DNA from 2 places in the Streptomyces sp. NPDC050564 genome. Region 2 is predicted to be linked to the other one. Evidence: riboswitches for the same ligand, from Rfam matches in the RefSeq annotation. Region 2 holds a riboswitch; the other holds the start of a gene.
What was found. A riboswitch is a leader RNA that binds a small molecule or an ion and turns the genes downstream of it on or off. The one in region 2 is predicted to bind glycine.
Positions count from the first base shown of each region.

Region 1: another riboswitch for glycine. It lies ahead of gcvT (glycine cleavage system aminomethyltransferase GcvT); the one in region 2 lies ahead of gcvP (aminomethyl-transferring glycine dehydrogenase).

Region 1 is NZ_JBITGS010000011.1:238,436-243,248, forward strand. It holds gene ACIBK0_RS19770 (enhanced serine sensitivity protein SseB C-terminal domain-containing protein) at 1-540, opposite strand, end outside; gene ACIBK0_RS19775 (enhanced serine sensitivity protein SseB) at 720-1,496, opposite strand; gene ACIBK0_RS19780 (AAA family ATPase) at 1,626-2,300, opposite strand; glycine riboswitch at 2,469-2,571, shown strand; gene gcvT (glycine cleavage system aminomethyltransferase GcvT) at 2,719-3,837, shown strand; gene gcvH (glycine cleavage system protein GcvH) at 3,957-4,334, shown strand; gene glyA (serine hydroxymethyltransferase) at 4,348-4,813, shown strand, end outside.
Region 2 is NZ_JBITGS010000009.1:300,406-305,218, forward strand. It holds gene ACIBK0_RS17295 (DUF5999 family protein) at 127-333, shown strand; gene gcvP (aminomethyl-transferring glycine dehydrogenase) at 472-3,357, opposite strand; glycine riboswitch at 3,535-3,630, opposite strand; gene ACIBK0_RS17305 (PRC-barrel domain-containing protein) at 3,745-4,116, shown strand; gene ACIBK0_RS17310 (DNA polymerase IV) at 4,038-4,813, opposite strand, start outside.

The DNA.
Region 1 (4,813 bases), on a different contig from region 2:
ATACGGCGCCCCGAGCGCGGGCTGCACCCAGGCGCGGCGCAGCGAGCGCACGGCCGGGGTGCGGTGCGCGTTCTGCGAGAGGAGGGCGTAGAACTGCGGGATCTCGATGCCCGGTTCGGAGAGCCGGAGCGGGCCCGCGGGCTGGCGCTCCAGGCCGGCGGCGATGCGGCGCAGGTCCAGCCAGGGGATGCCGACGCCGCCGCCCGGGGCGTGCGGATTGAGCCAGAGGCCGAAGTGGTCGGGGTACAGGGTGCGGGCGACGTCGAGGCCGTCGACGACCTCGTACGAGCGGTTCCAGCCGCTGGCCGAGAGCTCCTGGGCGGAGGTGACACAGGGCGCGTAACCGAAGCCGTCCACCTCCATGTTCCCGTACTGGGCGTCCGGGGAACCGGCCTGGCCGTGCCAGAGCAGCATCCAGATCTGGCCGGACGACGGGGTCGCGAGCGCGCGAAGGAGCGCCTCGTAGGCGTCGTAGCGCCCGGGCGTCACCTGGCGCAGCATGTGCTCGACCTGCCCGGCCGCGGTGCCGCTGGCGCTCACCTGTACCGCCCCTTCGAGAAGTTGCCCCGGATATGAAACCAGCTTAAGTGGAGCCGCCTGCAGGAACCGCCCAAGAGCCCGGGGCTTCCTGCATCCAGTGGCCGCGGCTCATCGTGGTCGACCGCGCCCACGCCACGGAGCCGCACGATGCCACAGCCGGCGCCCCTGACGGGGCGCTCCTAGTGGCCGTGTTGATAAAAGGGCCGCACCTGGGCGCGCAGCCATTCACCCACCGGGTCCTGGGCCACGTCCAGGAGGACGAGGTTCACCGGCCACTGCACCGCGACCCTGCCCAGTGCGCGGCCCAGTGCCTCCATGGGCAGCGCCCGCAGATCGCCCTCCCATTGGGAGAGTTCCACGCCGATGAACATGACCGGGTCGGCGGTCTCGATGGCGGCCAGGCAGCGGCGGGCGGTCAGCACGACGCCGGTCTCGGCGAACTCGGCGGAGGCGGCCGACAGGAAGTCCACCGGGTCCTCCTGCCAGTCGGGCTCGAACAGCCGCACCCGGCCGCCGCTCGCGGGCCCGTCCAGCGGGGTCCGTCCGGCCCGGCACAGCTCGGCGACGGCGAGCGGCGGCAGCGGTACGCCGACCACGCCGTCCGGGTTGACCGCGATGCCGACCTGCGGGGGCAGCCCGCGGGCGAACTCGACGGCTGGCGCGATCGTGTACGACATGAGGCCGCCGGTGACCTGGCGGAACTGCTCCTCGGAGCTGAAGACGGGGACGTACGCCTGGCCCTCGATCTCCAGGGTGGGCAGGTCGAGCGGGCCGGACTGCGGACCGCCGCCGTTCGGCAGGGGCACCCACACGAAGCTGCGGCCGAGGACCTCGACGATGCGGGCACCCGCCGAGGGCACGCCGAGGGAGGCCGACAGCACCTCCTCCAGTTCGCTGCCTGGCCATCCGCCGTGCGGATGGGGGTGCGCCTGTGCCGGGAAGTCGGGGAAGTCCATCTGTCTACCGCCTGCTGTGAACCGCTGTTCGGGTGCTCCGGTGTTCCGGCTGGCTAGGTTAGTGGGCTCGTACGACCCTCTCGTACGCCTGTTTCGTACGAGAGGGTCGCCGTCGGCTCGTACGGTCCTTCAACCGCCGAAGTCAATCCGGCGCAGCACGTCCGCCGCCTCCCGGTCGATGAGGACCGCCGAGCCGCAGCCCTCCGGCAGGTCGCCCTTCTCCACGGAGCGCAGCAGTCGGGTGACCGCGCCGCGGTGGCGTGCGAACGCGTATCGCGACACGCCGCGGCCGCGCTCGCGCTGGCCCTCGAGGGCGGTTCCCGGTGTGACGTCGAGCAGCAGCAGGTGCAGCGCACCGCCCCGGCGCCGGGCCTCGCGGGCGAGCCAGCGGCGCACCCAGGCCTGCGTACCGCAGTCGTGCACGACGACTCCGGCACCGGAGCGCAGGGCGCGGCGCAGTCCGGCGTAGTGCGCGACGCGGACCAGGGGGCGGTAGACCGCGTACGGCAGCCAACGGATTATCCGCTCGTCCCAGCGGTCGCGGGTGTCCTGGGAGTCGATGCGCGCGCCCGTGACGGCCCGGCGCATCAGCGTCGACTTGCCGCTGCCGGGCAGCCCGGTGACCACGACGAGGTCGGACGCACCGAAGTGCAGCCCGTGCGGGCTGTGTCCCGCGCGGTCCCTGAGGTCGCGGACGACGGCCGTCGGCAGCGGGCCGCACGCCACCCGGGCCGGGGCGGCGGGCTGCTTGGGCAGCGCGATGCCCGAGGTCGTGGCGTACGCCGTGGTCCTGTTCACCGTGATCGTCCTCCCCTTGGGTCTGGAGTCCCATCCCCGTCGAGTGTAAAGAGAAGGTAATGCGCGGTGCTTCTTGTTTGCGTACTCGGACTGCCACAGGCCGGTTACAGATGCGGAGTGCCGGGATCGGACGGCGCGTGCAATGATGTGCGCGCCAACTGCATACCGGCCGCTTGAATCCGCGCGGGAGAGTTCCCGGTCACGTACGACGTGCCGGGGCGCCGAAGGAGCAAGTCCCTCCCTTGAATCTCTCAGGCCCCGTTACCGCGCGGGCGAGGCACATCTGAAAAGCGGGCCGCTGACCAGTGGCTCCACCCAAGGTGCAAGTCAGGACCACCGTTTCGCGGGGTCGTGATGAACCTCTCAGGTTCCGATGACAGATGGGGAGGAACGACCTCGCCGTCATGCCTTGGGAGCCCCACCGATGAGCAGCAACGCACCCCGTCACACCGCGCTCGATGCCCTGCATCGTTCGCTCGGCGCGACGATGACCGACTTCGCAGGCTGGGACATGCCCCTGCGCTACGGCTCCGAGCGCGACGAGCACCTCGCCGTCCGTACGAAGGCCGGTCTCTTCGACCTCTCGCACATGGGCGAGATCACCGTCTCCGGCCCGCAGGCGGCCGAGCTCCTGAACCACGCCCTCGTCGGCAACATCGCCTCCGTCGGCGTGGGCCGCGCCCGCTACACCATGATCTGCCAGGCGGACGGTGGCATCCTCGACGACCTGATCGTGTACCGGCTGGCCGACACCGCTTACATGGTCGTCGCCAACGCCTCCAACGCGCAGGTCGTGCTGGACGCCTTGGTGGAGCGTGCCGCGGGTTTCGACGCGTCGGTGCGCGACGACCGTGACGCGTACGCGCTGATCGCCGTGCAGGGCCCCGAGTCCCCCGGCATCCTGAAGTCGCTCACCGACGCCGACCTGGACGGCCTCAAGTACTACGCGGGTCTGCCCGGCACGGTCGCGGGCGTCCCGGCGCTGATCGCGCGTACCGGCTACACCGGCGAGGACGGGTTCGAGCTGTTCGTGAAGCCGGAGCACGCCGTCGAGCTGTGGCAGGCGCTGACCGAGGCCGGCGAGGGCGTCGGCCTGGTCCCCTGCGGTCTGTCCTGCCGCGACACGCTGCGCCTGGAAGCGGGCATGCCGCTGTACGGGCATGAGCTGAACACCTCGCTGACCCCCTTCGACGCCGGGCTCGGGCGGGTCGTGAAGTTCGAGAAGGACGGCGACTTCGTGGGGCGTACCGCCCTGCAGGCCGCCGCCGAGCGCGCCGCCGAGAACCCGCCGCGGGTGCTCGTCGGCCTGATCGCCGAGGGCCGTCGCGTCCCGCGCGCCGGGTACCAGGTCGTCGCCGAGGGCAAGGTGATCGGCGAGATCACCTCCGGCGCCCCCTCCCCCACGCTGGGCAAGCCCATCGCGATGGCGTACGTCGACGCCGCGCACGCCGCTCCGGGCACGGCCGGAGTCGGTGTGGACATCCGGGGCAGCCACGAGCCGTACGAGGTCGTGGCGCTGCCGTTCTACAAGCGTCAGAAGTAGAGACTGAGCGCGGTCCAGAAGTAGCCAAAAGCGACACCGCGCGCTTCTTCCCTGCTCATCGGCAGGTCCAGCAGTCCCCCATTCACCAGCACTCCCCCGCGTACAGGAGAATTCAGGCCATGAGCAACCCCCAGCAGCTGCGCTACAGCAAGGAGCACGAGTGGCTGTCGGTCGCCGAGGACGGCGTCTCGACGGTCGGCATCACCGAGTTCGCGGCCAACGCGCTCGGCGATGTCGTCTACGCCCAGCTTCCGGAGGTCGGTTCCACGGTGACCGCGGGTGAGTCCTGCGGCGAGCTGGAGTCGACGAAGTCGGTCAGCGACCTGTACTCCCCGGTCAACGGCGAGATCACCGAGATCAACGAAGACGTGGTCAACGACCCGTCGCTGGTGAACTCCGCGCCCTTCGAGGGCGGCTGGCTGTTCAAGGTGCGCGTCGCGGAGGAGCCGGCCGACCTGCTCTCCGCCGACGAGTACACCGCCTTTTCCGCCGGCTGAGAGGTCGTAGAACATGTCGCTTCTGAACATGCCCCTGCACGAGCTGGACCCGGACGTCGCCGCCGCCGTCGACGCCGAGCTGCACCGCCAGCAGTCCACCCTGGAGATGATCGCCTCGGAGAACTTCGCTCCGGTAGCGGTCATGGAGGCCCAGGGCTCCGTCCTGACCAACAAGTACGCCGAGGGCTATCCCGGCCGCCGCTACTACGGCGGCTGCGAGCACGTCGACGTGGTCGAGCAGATCGCCATCGACCGCATCAAGGCGCTCTTCGGCGCCGAGCACGCCAATGTGCAGCCTCACTCGGGCGCCCAGGCCAACGCTGCCGCGATGTTCGCGCTGCTCAAGCCGGGCGACACCATCATGGGTCTGAACCTCGCGCACGGCGGGCACCTGACCCACGGTATGAAGATCAACTTCTCCGGCAAGCTCTACAACGTGGTCGCGTACCACGTGAACGACCAGACCGGTCAGGTCGACA
Region 2 (4,813 bases):
TGACGCCCGTAGGGCAACACTGGGTCCCAGACCACACACCAACGGGGGGCGGCCATGAACACATCAAGCCGCGGGACAGACACCACAGCCATCACTCACATCTCAACCCAGCGAAAGATCCCATCCATGTGCCAGCACCAGCCACCGTGTCCGTCAGCCGAATCAGCCGACCGGGAGTCCGCCCGTCTCGTGGCGCACCACCCGGAGCAGGGATGGAGCCTGCTGTGCAACGGCGTTCTGCTCTTCGAGGACACCGGTGAGCTCCTGCCGGACGGCCAGATCATCGCCCCGCACCGCCCCATGGGCAGCGAACACGTGATGACGGCCGCCTGAGCCGCACAACCGGGTGGCCTCACCAGCAAGCCACCCAGACATAAGAGGGGCCGGCCCGGAGACGTAATTCTCCGAACCGGCCCCGACGCATGTCCGAGGGTGATTACTCCCCGTAGGCGTCCAAGTTCCGAGCGCTGATCAGTCCTCGTAGGCGTCCAGCGGCGGGCAGGAGCAGACAAGGTTCCGGTCGCCGTATGCCTGGTCGATGCGGCGCACCGGCGGCCAGTACTTGTCCGCGGCCGAGACGCCGGCCGGGAAGACGGCCTCCTCACGCGTGTAAGCGTGCTCCCAGTCCCCGCCGAGCGCGGCGGCCGTGTGCGGCGCACCCCGCAGCGGGTTGTCCTCCGCCGCCCACTCGCCCGAGCCGACCTTTTCGATCTCCGCGCGGATCGCGATCATCGCGTCGCAGAACCGGTCGAGCTCGCCCAGGTCCTCGGACTCGGTCGGCTCGATCATCAGCGTGCCGGCCACCGGGAACGACATCGTCGGCGCGTGGAACCCGTAGTCGATCAGGCGCTTGGCGATGTCGTCGACAGTGACGCCGGTCGCTTTGGTCAGCGGGCGCAGGTCGATGATGCACTCGTGCGCGACGAGCCCGCCCGGACCGGTGTAGAGCACCGGGTAGTGCGGCTCCAGGCGCTTGGCGATGTAGTTGGCGGACAGCACCGCCACCTGCGTGGCCCGCTTGAGGCCCTCGCCGCCCATGAGCCGGACGTACGCCCACGAGATCGGCAGGATGCCCGCGGAGCCCCAGGGAGCGGCCGAGATCGGGCCGACACCGGTGTCGGGACCCGCCGCGGGCTGCAGCGGGTGGTTCGGCAGATAGGGCGCCAGGTGCGCGCGCACTCCGACCGGGCCGACGCCCGGACCGCCGCCGCCGTGCGGGATGCAGAACGTCTTGTGCAGGTTGAGGTGCGAGACGTCACCGCCGAAGTGGCCCGGCTTGGCGAGGCCCACCAGCGCGTTGAGGTTGGCGCCGTCGACGTAGACCTGACCGCCGGCCTCGTGCACCTGCGCGCAGATGTCGGCGACATGCTCCTCGAACACACCGTGCGTCGAGGGGTAGGTGATCATCAGCACCGCCAGCTCGTCGCGGTACTGCTCGATCTTGGCGCGCAGGTCCTCGACGTCGATCTCGCCGTCGTCCGAGGTCTTGACGACCACGACCTTCATGCCGGCCATCACGGCGCTCGCGGCGTTCGTGCCGTGCGCGGAGGACGGGATGAGACAGACGGTGCGCTGCGCGTCGCCGTTGGCGCGGTGGTAGCCACGCACGGCCAGCAGACCGGCCAGCTCGCCCTGCGAGCCGGCGTTGGGCTGGAGCGAGACCTTGTCGTAGCCCGTGACCTCGGCGAGCCGCTCCTCCAGCTCACGGATGAGCGTGAGGTAGCCCTGCGCCTGCTCGGCGGGCGCGAAGGGGTGCATCTGGCCGAACTCGGGCCAGGTGACCGGCTCCATCTCCGTGGTCGCGTTGAGCTTCATCGTGCAGGAGCCCAGCGGGATCATGCCGCGGTCGAGCGCGTAGTCGCGGTCGGAGAGCTTGCGCAGGTAGCGCAGCATCGCGGTCTCGGAGCGGTGCTGGTGGAAGACCGGGTGGGCGAGGTAGCCGTCGGTGCGCAGCAGCTCGGCCGGCAGCGTGTCCTGCGCCGTCACGTCCAGCGCCTCGATGTCGCCCTCGACGCCGAACGCGGTCCATACGGCGGCCAGTTGCTTGCGCGTGGTGGTCTCGTCGCAGGCGATCGACACGTGGTCGGCGTCCACGAGGTGGAGGTTGACACCGCCCTCGCGCGCGGCGGCGACGGCGTCGGCGGCCTTGCCCGGCACCCGCACGGTCAGCGTGTCGAAGTACGCGCCGTGCACGACCTCGACCCCGCCCGCCGTCAGACCCGCGGCGAGGATCGTGGCGTACCGGTGCGTACGCTTCGCGATGGTCGTCAGGCCCTCAGGACCGTGGTAGACGGCGTACATACCGGCCATCACCGCGAGCAGCACCTGAGCCGTACAGATGTTGCTGGTCGCCTTCTCGCGGCGGATGTGCTGCTCACGCGTCTGCAGGGCCAGGCGGTACGCCTTGTGCCCGTCCGCGTCGACGGACACGCCGACCAGTCGCCCCGGAAGGCTGCGCGCGAAGGTCTCGCGCACCGCCATGTATCCGGCGTGCGGCCCGCCGAAGCCCATCGGCACACCGAAGCGCTGTGTCGTACCGACCGCGATGTCGGCGCCGAACTCGCCGGGCGAGGTGAGCAGGGTCAGGGCGAGCAGGTCGGCGGCGACGGTGACGACCGCGCCCAGCTCGTGCGCCTGCTCGATGATCGGCTTGAGGTCGCGTACGGCACCGGAGGCGCCCGGGTACTGGATCATTACGCCGTTGATCTCGCGCTCGGCGATCTCGGCGGGGATGCCCTCGCTGAGGTCCGCCACGACGACCTCGACGCCGGTCGGCTCGGCGCGGGTCTCGATGACGGCGATGGTCTGCGGCAGGGCGTCCGCGTCGACCAGGAACAGACCCTTCTTGTTCTTGCCCATGCGCCGGGACAGTGCCATCGCCTCGGCGGCGGCGGTGCCCTCGTCGAGCAGCGAGGCGCCGGAGGTCGGCAGCCCGGTCAGCTCGGCGACCACGGTCTGGAAGTTCAGCAGCGCCTCGAGACGGCCCTGCGAGATCTCCGGCTGGTACGGCGTGTACGCGGTGTACCAGGCCGGGTTCTCCATGACGTTGCGCAGGATCACCGGCGGCGTGAACGTGCCGTAGTAGCCGAGGCCGACCATCGAGTCGAGCACCTGGTTGCGGTCCGCGAGGGAGCGCAGCTCGGCCAGCACCTCGGCCTCGGTGCGCGCGCCCGGCAGGTCGAGGGCGTCGGCGTTCTTGATGACGTCCGGGACCGCGGCGGCCGTCAGCTCGTCGAGCGAGCCGTACCCGACGTGCGCGAGCATCTTGGCCCGTGCCTCGGAGTCGGGCCCGATGTGGCGCTGCTCGAAGGGGATTCCCTGTTCGAGCTCGGAGAGCGGGATGCGATGGGCGGTCATTGCGGAGGCCTCCTGGTCTGACGCGACCTTCGAGGGGCACCCCGGCACGGGCACCCCGACGGCCTCCCCCTCTGTCATCTCAACCTGAGAGTTTCACCGGACCGTCCGCTGACGACCCGGTTTTCACCGTCGGTGAGAGCGGAGGCCATCGACGCCCGCCCTGCTTTCCAGAGTGACCTCGTCCGTGCGGTACGTGAGCCTGAGAGATTCCGGGGAGGATTTGCTCCTTCGGCGCCTCCGATGAAGCATGGAGGACTCTCCCGCACGGGGTCAGCAGCCGCCTGCCAGCCTACCAGCGAGGACAAGAGCCGAACCTTCGAGTGGCCGCCTTCCTGAATGTGCTCTTTTGTAGTGCTTACGGATGAGTTGCGACCAAGAGGAGGGACCGTGCAGACCGACATCGATCCGCGCAACCTGATCGGCCGCAAGGCGTTCGACCGCAATGGCACCAAGATCGGCACGATCGACGAGGTCTACCTCGACGACGCGACCGGGATCCCGGAGTGGGCGGCCATACGCACAGGCCTGTTCAGCAGGGACGCCTTCGTGCCCCTGGAGCCCAGTGAACTCGTCGAGGGCGCCCTTCGCATCCCCTTCGACCGAGCCCTGATCAAGGACGCCCCCGACTTCGGCGTCGGACGCCACCTCTCTCCCGAGCAGGAACTCCAGCTCTACCACCACTACGGTCTCGACGTGGCGCCCGCTCCGCCCCCGCCGGACCGCGACTTCGGCCGACTCGCGGGCACGGAGGACGCCTGAGGTCCGGGGTCCGCAACCCGGGGCTCCGGATCCCCCGGTCTTCGTTCCACCAGAGGCAGCGGTTCCGCCGGCTCCAGCTCCGGATCGTCGGTCCGGAACGTCCGTACGCGCCCGGGCTCGGAGTACGGCGTCTCGAACCGCACGGTGACCCGCCCGAGGCCGCTGCCCTGCACCCATCCGTGCCCGAACTCGGCATGCCGCACGTCGTGCCCCGCAGGCCACCTCCGCTCGGCGGGTGGCACATGCTCCTCGGAGGACTCCTGCGGCGTCTCCTCCGCGGAATGCTCCTGGACCGCCGGCTCCCCCACGGCGGCCTGCGCCTGCGCATGCGCCTGCGCGAACAGGTCCTCCTGCGTGTAGTCGGCGAGCCCGGTCACGCCCACACCCAGCAGTCGTACGCCACCGGTCGTGTCCACCGCCTCCAAAAGCCGCGCGGCGGCCTCCCGCACGACCGTCGAATCGTCCGTGGGCCCCCGCAGCGTCTCGGACCGGGTCAGCGTCGAGAAGTCGTACCTGCGCACCTTCAGGACGATGGTCCGCCCCGACAGCCCCGCCCCACGGAGCCGCCGCACACACCGGTCGGCGAGCCGCTGCACCTCCAGGCCGACCCGCACCCGGTCATGGATGTCCACGTCGTACGTGTCCTCGACCGACACCGACTTGGTCTCCCGCTCGGCCACCACGGGCCGCTCGTCGT